2 regions of the Ferrimonas sp. YIN67 genome follow, and region 1 is predicted to be linked to the other one. Evidence: predicted binding sites of a transcription regulator. Region 1 holds the regulator's gene; the other holds the start of a gene.

Region 1 (5,502 bases):
CAACCTCCATCACGTGGTCGTAGCCCAGGTAGACAGGGACCAGGGTGACCGGGCGCTCGAGGCCGCGCAGGACGGAGTTGACGGTCATGGCGATCATGCCGGTCTTGGGCGGCAGCAGGCGGCCGGTACGGGAACGCCCGCCTTCGGTGAAGTATTCCACCGAGTAACCCCGCTTGAACAGCTGATCCAGGTATTCGCGGAAGACGGTGGAGTACAGCTTATTGCCCCGGAAAGAGCGGCGGATAAAAAAGGCACCACCCCGGCGGAAGATGGGACCGGCCGGCCAGAAGTTCAGGTTAACCCCGGCCGCGATATGCGGTGGGACCATACCCTGACGATAGATCACGTAGGAGAGTAGCAGGTAGTCCATATGGCTGCGGTGGCAAGGCACGAAGACGATCTCGTGGCCATCCTGGGATAGCTGGCGGACCTGCTCGGCACCTCGTACGTTGATCCCGCGGTAGAGTTTGTTCCATAACCAGGTGAGGACGCGATCCCCAATCCGGAACAGGCTGTCCGAGTAGTCGGCCGCGATCTCGTCCAGGTATTCCCGCGCTCGCTGACGGGCTTTCTCTTCGGAGATCTTCTTGCTCTTGGCTTCGTCGGCGATGGCGCTCTTGATGGCCGGGGCGGCAAGCAGGGCATGGAAGAGGGCTTGACGGTCCGGCAGGCGTGGCCCCGTAGCGACGGTGCGCTGGCGGCCGAAGTGGACCCGTGCGACTCGCGCCAGCTTGCTGGCGATGGTGCCGTCGGTACCATGATTGTTTGCCATATAACGCAGAGAAACGGCGCGGGAGAAGCGGATAAAGTTATCCCGGCCCAGGACGGAGAGGATCAGGGTTTTACGCAGCCAGGTTGGATTGTTCTTGTTGAGCAGCGTGGCACTGACACTCTCCTCTTTACCGGGGTTTCGGCCCCACAATAGGCTGACCGGCACGACCTGAACGTCCAGTTCCTCGTGATCCCGATGAAGTTGCAGCAGACGCTCGAAACGGGCCTTGAAGTCGGTGCCATTACCCTGTCCGAACAGGGGCGTGGTTCCTTCCAATGCCACCAGGCGTTCGAAGATCTCTCCCTTGAGCTCTAGAGGCTCGAACGGGCTGGGCAGACCGAGTTTGAGGCAACACTCATGCAGTGCCAGACGGTCGGAGAAAGAGTCGTTTGGAAGGACATAAACGATGGGTCGACTGAGATCGAGATCCAACTCGGTAATCGGCCGTTCCGGGATCGGCTTGCTCTTCACCATCAGCTTTTGCATCCAACTGACCGGTCGCTGCCAGTGGTTTAGGATTGTGTTGCTCACGAGGGTTGCTTCTCTGGGATATTGAATGAGTTGCGCAGAGTGTACACCCAAAGCGCTAGGCAGGCAGCTATCTGACTCTCAGAGCGGCAAGTGCTTCGCAAAGAGTGGCTGTATTTTGTCCACTCTGCCGTCATCATCGGACCAGTTTCCTCGAAGTTTTTCCTCATCCACAACAGATTGCTGTTGAAATCACCAGCTACCTGTATATGATTACAGTATCAATACTGTACGAATACACAGGGATCGCCATGAAGCCGTTGACGCCTCGCCAGGAACAGGTGTTTAACCTTGTTCGCCAGCACATGCTGGACACCGGAATGCCGCCAACCCGGGCGGAGATCGCTCGTCAGCTGGGCTTTCGCAGTGCCAATGCGGCGGAAGAGCACCTCAAGGCGCTGGCACGCAAAGGCTATATTGAGATCGTACCCGGCACTTCCCGGGGGATCCGGGTCCTTTATAACGAGCCTGAGCCAGAGCAACTGGGTTTGCCGCTGATTGGTCGGGTCGCCGCTGGTGAGCCCATCCTGGCGCAGGAGCATGTGGAATCCCACTATCAGATGGATCCCACCCTGTTTCGTCCCGAGGCCAACTATCTGCTGAGGGTGCGCGGAGACTCCATGAAGGAGATTGGTATCCTCGATGGTGATCTGCTGGCCGTCCACCAGACCCGAGAGGCCCGTAATGGCCAGGTTGTAGTGGCCCGGGTGGGCGATGATGAAGTGACGGTGAAGCGCTTTCAAAAACAGGGTAACGTCGTTTATCTTCACGCCGAAAATGAAGAATATGAACCGATTGTCGTCGATTTGGCAGAGATCCCCCTTACCATTGAGGGCTTGGCCGTAGGCGTCGTCAGAAACGGAGACTGGCAATAATGAAAACGCAGCAGGGAACGCCGCACAATCATCCTGGCCTTTGGCAAGGCACCCGCCGGCCCTGGTCCACCGCCCAGTCGACCTGCTGTTCACCCGGAGCGGGCGTCAATGTCCTCGGGGCCTTGATGCCTGCTTTGCGCGAACTGGCCGAACAGGCTGGCTGGATAGTCCTGATCAACCCTCCGGCCGACAATTGGCTTTCCTTGCTGGCCCAGGCCGGGATCGATGCCCGCCGTGTCCTTCGTGTGCGCTGCAGTGATGATGTGGAGGCGCTGTGGGCACTGGAGCAGGCCATGCTGGGGGGGACCTGTGCCGTGGCCTTTGCTTGGTTGCCAAAAATAGATGAGCGGGATGGACGGCGTTTACAGCTCGTACAGAAGCGTGCCTATTGTCCTGCATTTCTGATCCAGGGCGCCAATCAGGAAACCCTTCACCTTCCGAATCTTGTTCACTGAATAATTACTCCGAAGTGCTTTTGTGATCTTGATCAACTAACGCACAGCCTGTAGCTTAAACTCCGGAAACATTGCACAAATTTAGGCAGTTGTAATGGCAGATGTTGCGCAGCTGGACACGCGTATGCCCATGCCCGTTCGGGGAAGGAGCTGACATAGAGCCAGGTTGTACTGTGCAAGCTCTTTCTGGTCGTTGCGAAAGCAATGCTCAGAGGAGAAGTGTCTGTGACGTACAAGCTGTTGGGCTGGTGCCTGGCCCTGATGGTATCGCCATCCATCGCCAATGAGTCGCTCTGGAATATGACGCCTGGGGTGACCGAGATCAGTCAGCGGGTCTATGGCCTGCATATGACCATTTTTTATATCTGTTGCCTGATCGCCCTGCTGGTCTTTGGCGTGATGATCTATTCACTGATCCATCATCGCAAAGCCAAGGGAGTGACTCCCGCCAATTTCCATGAAAGCACCAAGGTGGAGATCGCCTGGACCGTGGTGCCCTTCCTGATCCTGATCGGCATGGCCGTACCCGCCACCAGCACCCTGATCGCAATGGAAGATCCCAGCGATGCGGATCTGACCATTCAGATCACCGGCTCCCAGTGGAAGTGGCACTACCAGTATTTTGGTGAAGAGGTTGGCTTCTTCAGCCTGATGTCTACCCCGAGGGAACAGATCGATAACCTGGCAGCAAAGGGTGAGAACTATCTGCTGGAAGTCGACAAGCCTTTGGTGCTGCCCACCAACCGCAAAGTGCGCTTCCTACTGACCTCAGATGATGTGATCCACTCTTGGTGGGTGCCTGCCTTTGCGGTCAAGAAGGACGCCAACCCCGGATTTATCAACGAAGCCTGGACCCGGGTCGACGAGCCCGGGATCTACCGGGGACAGTGTGCCGAGCTGTGCGGCAAAGACCATGGCTATATGCCAGTGGTTGTTGAGGTACTGCCAGAAGCGGAGTTCGATGCCTGGCTGGCTGAACAAAAACGGCTCGCTGGCGCGGCGGCGGATGCTGAGCAAGCCTCCCTGTCCCAACACTTAACCATGGAAGAGTCCATGGTGCTGGGAGAGCAGGTGTACAACGGTCGTTGTGCCGCCTGTCATCAGCCCAATGGCATGGGGTTGCCGGGCGTGTTCCCCGCCATCAAGGATAACCCGATCGCCTTGGGTGATCCCGCCAAACATATCGATGTTGTGGCCAACGGCCGTCCCGGTACCGCGATGCAGGCCTTTGCCGCTCAGTTGACCCTGAAGGAACTGGCTGCGGTGGTGACCTATCAGCGCAATGCTTTTGGCAATGACACAGGTGAGGTGATCCAGGCCGCCGATGTAGCCGGTGATCCCTTGAGTGAGCCTGCGGCGTCGGACGAGGGGGAAGCACCCAAAGTGAAAGGGGGAGAAGCGGAGCTCAATACGGTTTCCCTGCCCGAACCTGCACCGATCCCGTTCACCATGGCCAGTGCCATGGCAGAGGGCGAGAAGATCTACGCCGGCAGCTGTGCCGCCTGCCACCAGGCCAATGGCCTGGGCCTGCCCGGGGCGTTTCCGCCGATCAAGGGCAGCACGGTGGCATTGGGAGAGGCCAGCAAACACATCGCGTTGGTGCGAGACGGTCGGCCTGGGACTGCCATGGCCGCATTTTCCACCCTTCTAACCGCCGAGCAGATTGCTGCCGTGGTGACCTATCAGCGCAACGCGTTCGACAACAATACCGGCGATCTGATCCAGGCCGCCGATGTAAATGCCTTGGCTGGCCAGTAGCAGGAGAATAACGATGACAACGACCGTTACCGAGCGCCAGCGGGATCAGCTGGGCCATGTCGACACCCATGACGAACATCACCATCATGACCAGCCTCGCGGTGTGATGCGCTGGCTGCTGACCACCAACCATAAGGAGATCGGCAGCCTCTACCTTTGGTTCAGTTTTGCCATGTTCCTGGTCGGTGGGGCCATGGCCATGGTGATCCGCGCCGAGCTGTTCCAGCCCGGTTTGCAGCTGGTGGATCCGCACTTCTTCAACCAGATGACCACAGTCCATGGCCTGATCATGGTGTTTGGTGCCGTGATGCCCGCCTTTACCGGGCTGGCCAACTGGATGATCCCCATGATGATTGGGGCGCCGGACATGGCCCTGCCGAGGATGAATAACTGGAGCTTCTGGATCCTGCCCTTTGCCTTTGCCCTGCTGATCGGCAGTCTGTTTATGGAGGGCGGCGGCCCGGCATTTGGCTGGACCTTCTATGCGCCGCTTTCCACCACCTTCTCTGGAAATTCCACGGCCCTGTTTGTCTTTTCCGTTCATATCATGGGGATCAGTTCCATCATGGGCGCCATCAATGTGGTGGTCACCATCGTCAACCTGAGACCGCCGGGCATGACCTGGATGAAGCTGCCATTGTTTGTCTGGACCTGGCTGATCACCGCTTTCCTCCTGATCGCCGTGATGCCGGTATTGGCGGGCGCAGTGACCATGGTGTTGACCGATAAGTACTTTGGTACCAGTTTCTTCGATGCCGCCGGGGGCGGGGATCCCGTGATGTTCCAGCATATCTTCTGGTTCTTCGGTCATCCCGAGGTGTACATCATGATCCTGCCGGCATTTGGCGTGATCTCCGCCATTGTCCCGGCTTTCTCCCGTAAGAAACTGTTCGGCTACGCCTCCATGGTGTATGCCACGGCTTCCATCGCTGGTCTTTCCTTCCTGGTATGGGCCCATCATATGTTTACGACGGGCATGCCGGTGGCGGCGGAGCTGTTCTTTATGTACTGCACCATGCTGATCTCTGTGCCGACCGGGGTGAAGGTGTTCAACTGGGTCGCCACCATGTGGCGGGGAGCGATCAGCTTCGAAGCCCCCATGCTGTTTGCGCTG
Region 2 (5,502 bases), on a different contig from region 1:
CTTCTGCCAGGGGAGCGTCTTATCGCGACGATCCGTTCCCCGGATCAGGTGCTCCACATAGGCCTCGTCCAGCCCCAGCACCTTGCCCACATCCCGCAGGGCACTCTTGAAACGGTAGCTGATCACCGTAGCCGCCAGCGCCGCGCGCTCACGCCCATACTTGCCGTAGATGTACTGGATCACCTCTTCCCGCCGCTGATGCTCAAAATCCACATCGATGTCCGGCGGCTCATTGCGCTCCTTGGAGAGGAAGCGTTCAAACAGCAGATTAACCTTGGTGGGATCCACCTCGGTGATCCCCAGGCAGTAACACACCACGGAGTTGGCAGCCGATCCCCGGCCCTGATGCAGGATCCGCTTCGACTTGGCAAAGCGAACGATGTCGTAGATGGTGAGAAAGAAGTAGTGGTAACCCAGCTCATCCACCAGCACCAACTCTTTATCGAGCTGCGCCTGCACCTTCTTTGGCACACTGTCGCCAAAGCGCCAGCGGGCCCCCTTGTCCACCTCCTGGCGCAGAAACTGCGAGGCCGTCATCCCCTCGGGCACCAGCTCCGCCGGATATTCGTAGCGCAGCTCGTCCAGGGAGAAGGTACAGCGCCGGGCGATCGCCAGGGTTTGTTCCAGCCAGGCGGCTCGATAGCGCTTTTGCAATAACGGCCGAGGCTTTAAGTACGCCTCGGCATTGGCCGTCAGTCGCTCCCCGGCCTGCATCAGGGTACAGCCCTGGCGAATGCCATCGAGCACATCCAACAGGGGCTTGCGCTCACGCCGGTGCATCCGTACCTGGCCCGCCGCCACCAGGGGGATCCCCGCCCTCTCGGCCAGTGCCTGCAGCGCCGTCAATCGTCCCCCTTCACCCGGCGCCAGAACCCGCTCCAGCAGCAGGTAAAAGCGGCCATGCCACTCCCCCTTTAGCCGGGACGCGAGCTCATCCAATCGCTCTGCGTATTCGGGGGACCACAACAGCAGGCAATCCGCCAGCCGATCCGCCGCAAGATCCTTCCAGTCGAGCCGGTAGCAACCCTTGTCACAGCGACGCCGGGCTTGCGTGATCAATCGACAGATCTGGCCATAGCCCTCCCGGTTTTGCGCCAGCAACACCAGCGTGTCCCCCTGTTGCCCTTCCCCCAAACGAAAACTGCTGCCGATGATCAACTTAAGCCCATGAGCCCTGGCGGCCTCGTGTGCCTTGACCACCCCGGCCATGGAGCACTCATCGGTGATTGCCAGGGCCGCGTAGCCCAGCTCGGCCGCTCGGGCCACCAGTTCATCCGGATGAGAGGCACTGCGCAAAAAACTGTAGTTGCTCAAGCAGTGCAGCTCGGCATACCCCGTCTCATGGGTGGCCGTCGCCGCCAAGTCAGAACCAGCCATGCAAAAACCAGCCTTCGCTGCCGTGGAAGATCCAGCACAGGCCGCCTTCCGGGGCTTGGGCCAGAAAGTAATCCCGGGCGATGGGCATCGACTCCCACCAGCCGGACTCGATCCGCTCCGGACCCCGTAGCAGTTGGTACTGCTCCCGGACGATCGCCCGGGGCTGGGGCAGTAACCAGCAGGGACGGTGCAAGCCACTGGGGCCATCGCGTAGATCCCCGCCCTGGCCGGCTGGCACAGGACGACTGCTGTACTCGGGCCGATGTTCGGCCACCGCCTCAAGGCTGCGAACCCGATCCTCACCCAGGCGCGCCGCCAGTTGCGCCAGCAGATCCTGCGCGGCGCTGTCCGGTGCCCCTCCGCCGATCAGGCGCTCACTGTACACCTCCAAAGGCTGCAACGTTTCCCCCACCAGCTCGATCTCCATCACAGGCTCAAACAGGGTCAGACGCTCCAGCTTCAACAGGCACAGGGCCATCCACGCCTCGGCCCTGTGTTCATTGCCAGCTCCTCGCAGGGCGATCACCGTCGTTGGACGGTGCCTGTGGTGCAACAGGAGTTCCAACTGCGGCAAGGCCAACTGGCGTCGACGCAGCAGATCGCCCAGCTCAGCAAACAGACGTTTCAGTGGAAACCTCAAGCCCTGCAGATGCTCCAGCTCCTCAAGCAGCACCAGCTTGCGTCGGTAATGCTGCGGCGGCTGAAAGTGTTCTCGGGGATCGGGCCGCTCCCCCAACAGGCGCTCCAGCCATAGCAAGAGCTCCCCGCCAAAACGTCGCCCCAATTCTGAGCGTGGCAGGGCCATCAGCTGGGCCAGGCTTCGTATCCCCATGCTCTCCAGGCGCGTCGCCTCCGGTCGCTCCAACCGGGCCAAAGACAAAGGCAACAGGCGGGCCAGGGCCTGCTCCGGCTCGGCCAGGATCGTTCCCTGACCCATCATCATCGTATCCCCCTGATGGCCATGGCGAGCCAGCAGAGTGGCCGCCAGCGGCGTCTCGGCCAGCACTGCCCGCCATGGCAGGGCCATGGCATCAAGATCCGAGCCCAGTTGCGCCAGCCAGCCCTCCTGTCCACCAAACAGCCTCAGCATGGAGCTGGCCTCCAGGATCAGGAGATCCGGCGCCACCAGGGTGATCTGGGCACTGAAGCCATAGGCCCACTCGGCCAGCTGCTCAAGGATCTGCCTATCTTCCTGTTCATCGCCCTGCAGCAGTACCAGTGACTCGCACAGGGCGGTGGCGGTCGCCAGCTTCTGCCCCACCGCCACCCCTTGCTGACGGGCCTGAGCATTGCACTGCAGCACTGTCAGGGGGTGGCCGCCAAACAGAGCCATGGGATGCTCGAGCTGCTGTTGACCGCGGGCGCGGTGGTGCAGACTCAGATCGATAAAATGCAGGCCCAGCAGCATCACCAGGGTCCCTGAACCACGCCGACGCTTTGCTCAGGCCCCACTGGGGTGTGCCGAGGTGCTTTAGCCCGATGGGGCAGTGACAGGGGGAGATCGGGCTGGGGCCAGCCGCCCCGCTGCTTGAGCAGTTGCACGGTGCAGCCCGAGGGATCAGGGCTCACTCCCAGCCGCAGGGAGACCGCGTGATGCTCCGCCAGGACGCTTGACGGCAGATGCACAAACAACAAGCAACGCCCTTTCTGCGCCGCCAGTTGCAGGCGACGCGCCTGGGTTGCGTTCAGCTCATCGAGCCAGGCAAGCACCACACTGCAGCGACCCGAGTTAAGGCTATGCTCCAGGGTCCACAGTTGCTCCTTGCGGCACTGGGTATCAATCCAGACAAAACGGCTCAGGGCGATCCCCGCTTCCGCCCAGGCCGGAGCGTGAGGCAGGGCCGGTGGGGCCACACACACCTGCCAGCGCTCACTGTCCTGTTGCGCCTTAAGCACAGGCAGCAGCAGATCGGTCAACCCCAGCAAGGTTTCTCCTTGTGCCGTGCCCACCAGCTCCACCACGCCATACTCCGGCCAGCCCTGTCCCGCCAGATGCTGATCCAGCGTGGCAAAACCTGTCGCAATAGCTTGATTATCATGTTGCCACTGTCGCCCCAACCAGATATCGGGGCGAGTGAGCAGCGGGGAAACGTCTGCGGCCATGGGATCTCAGCCTACCCACCGTTTAACTGTACATTTATACAGTATAGCCGGATCGCCCCATGCTCTGGCAAGGCCATCCCGTCCGATGTGAGAGATAAGCCACACAGGCGCGCCAACCAAAGAGCAGGCCCGGCGTTTGCCGGGCCCGGAAGCTGGAACTCAAATCTAAGCTGTTCGCAGCTAGTTCAACCGTTCGTACTCAAACGAACTGCGGATCTTGTTGTAGAGGTAACTGCCCTTCGAACCGGCTTGTCGTAGCCCATCGACCACAGGGGCCGGAACCTCGTAGTAACGATAGATGGCCCCACTGACAAACTCGATATCCAGGATCTTGCTCACTGCTGAAAACCCGAAGCTTGCGATGGCCGTAGAGTCCACGGCCTGCTGCCCATGCATGGGCCAGGGCGTCATGTCGTAGGCGATCTCCACAATCCGATTGGCAATCGCTTCCGATTGCCCGGGCTGCACCAAATAGGATTCATAGAAACCGTGACCACTCCAGTCAAAGAGATTAAAGCTGGCCGCATAGGTAGAGGGCAGCGCCCCAACCGTGGCCCGCACCCCCGCCATCACCAGATCGGTGTTATTGGTCACATTGCCCAGAACCTCTGCGTGCGCGGATCCTGCCGCCCCTCCCACTTGATAGGAGGGGGTTGCCACCGCCATCTGCCCCAGCATCACGTACTCCTCTAACGGCCACTCCCCCTCCAGGAAGTAGTTCGACAGGAAGTCAGTAAACAGGTGATCGCCATAAAAGTTACCCTGCGAGTGAGTCACCAGCACCGTCCTGGCACAAGAGCCCAGATCATTTCGCAGCGCCTGCGCCATCTTGCTGAAATCCCGTTCATCACCAATGGAGTAGTATTCGGCCACCGTCTCGGCCCAAAGCAAAAAGAAGGGGGAGAGCTCCAGCACGCCGATGGACTCGCCATTAACAAAACGCCAGAACGCTTCCAGCCAATCCGACCGTCCCAGAGAGCTGAGCTTTTGCAGGAATACTTCCCGCAACTGCTCCGTGGTGACTTCGTCATAATTATGAAAGCCAATCACCGGCCCATGTTTAGGAAACGCACCGGTCAGTCGCCAGTTTTGGAACTGATCCAACTCCCGAACGGAGTCGATAAAACCGGCTGCGTGAGTAAACATGCCGTTAATGTAAACCAGCTGCAAAGAATCAACACTCTTGCCGCAGGAAAATGCCGCCTGAGCCTGGTATGAACTCAGTAAAAGTAATACCACTAAAAATAAACGTTTCATTACCAACGACCTCCAGCTTCAACCAGCAGGACCGCTCGGGAGCACGGATCTTCAACAAAAGGAGGTCGATACTGCGTTGTCAAAATATCCAACATCAGTTTCTGATTTCGACGATAGGCGCTTACTCGCTCTAACGTATTAAAATATTTGTATTCGAACCCCGTAAAGCTGGGGTCGCTCTTTCGTAACTCCCGTTTACACGAATACATCTGAACCAAGGATTCAAACAGATCGCGTACCTCCTCCTCTGGCCAGGAAGCGATCGCCGCAGCGTCCGCCATCAGGGCTTTTTGATAGGAGTCCGCCAGGCCAAGGCCCACCTCCCGAGTGCGCTGAGAGTAGGTCATCACCACAAAGACCTCGTAGTCATCCCGGATCCCATTGTCATTAAGATCGATCCCCAGCAAGCTTTGTTTTGCCAACGCCTCATCGACCAGAGGCAGATCGTACCCCAGGGCGGGGTGACGAAATGCCTGCCACTTGGATTTGGCTGAAGGATGCCGGGGCGAACGCTTGGCCTTCTTTAGGGCAAAGAAAGGCTCCTCATCGAGCAAGACCACGCTACCGGCGGCATACTCTTTTCCAGACCGCCAGGGAGCTGCTGACTCAATCTTAACCCGTACCCAGCCTCGGTCCTCGGTAGGTGGGGACGGCTTCCCTGGTTTATCGGCAATCCACAGGTGGCTGGCCTGGCGCACCACGGCCCCCTTGCTGTAACGAACCCCCTGCTCCCACGGGGCAAAGGCATCAAACTCAAGGGCACCG

Evidence for each region. Region 1 encodes LexA, which represses DNA repair genes until DNA is damaged. Its sites were predicted from a motif close to TACTGTATNNNNATACAGTA; they were not measured.
Region 2: the regulator LexA is predicted to act here: its motif matches at 3,505-3,524, upstream of imuA (translesion DNA synthesis-associated protein ImuA).

Annotation. Positions count from the first base shown of each region.
Region 1 is NZ_JBXVVJ010000009.1:167,110-172,611, forward strand. Features, by position in the region: gene plsB (glycerol-3-phosphate 1-O-acyltransferase PlsB) at 1-1,303, opposite strand, end outside; gene lexA (transcriptional repressor LexA) at 1,552-2,175, shown strand; gene AC2D8U_RS17640 (SulA-like leucine-rich domain-containing protein) at 2,175-2,630, shown strand; gene coxB (cytochrome c oxidase subunit II) at 2,892-4,388, shown strand; gene ctaD (cytochrome c oxidase subunit I) at 4,402-5,502, shown strand, end outside.
Region 2 is NZ_JBXVVJ010000014.1:17,305-22,806, forward strand. Features, by position in the region: gene AC2D8U_RS20235 (error-prone DNA polymerase) at 1-1,377, opposite strand, end outside; gene AC2D8U_RS20240 (Y-family DNA polymerase) at 1,364-2,785, opposite strand; gene imuA (translesion DNA synthesis-associated protein ImuA) at 2,785-3,480, opposite strand; gene AC2D8U_RS20250 (KTSC domain-containing protein) at 3,661-4,737, opposite strand; gene AC2D8U_RS20255 (hypothetical protein) at 4,737-5,502, opposite strand, start outside.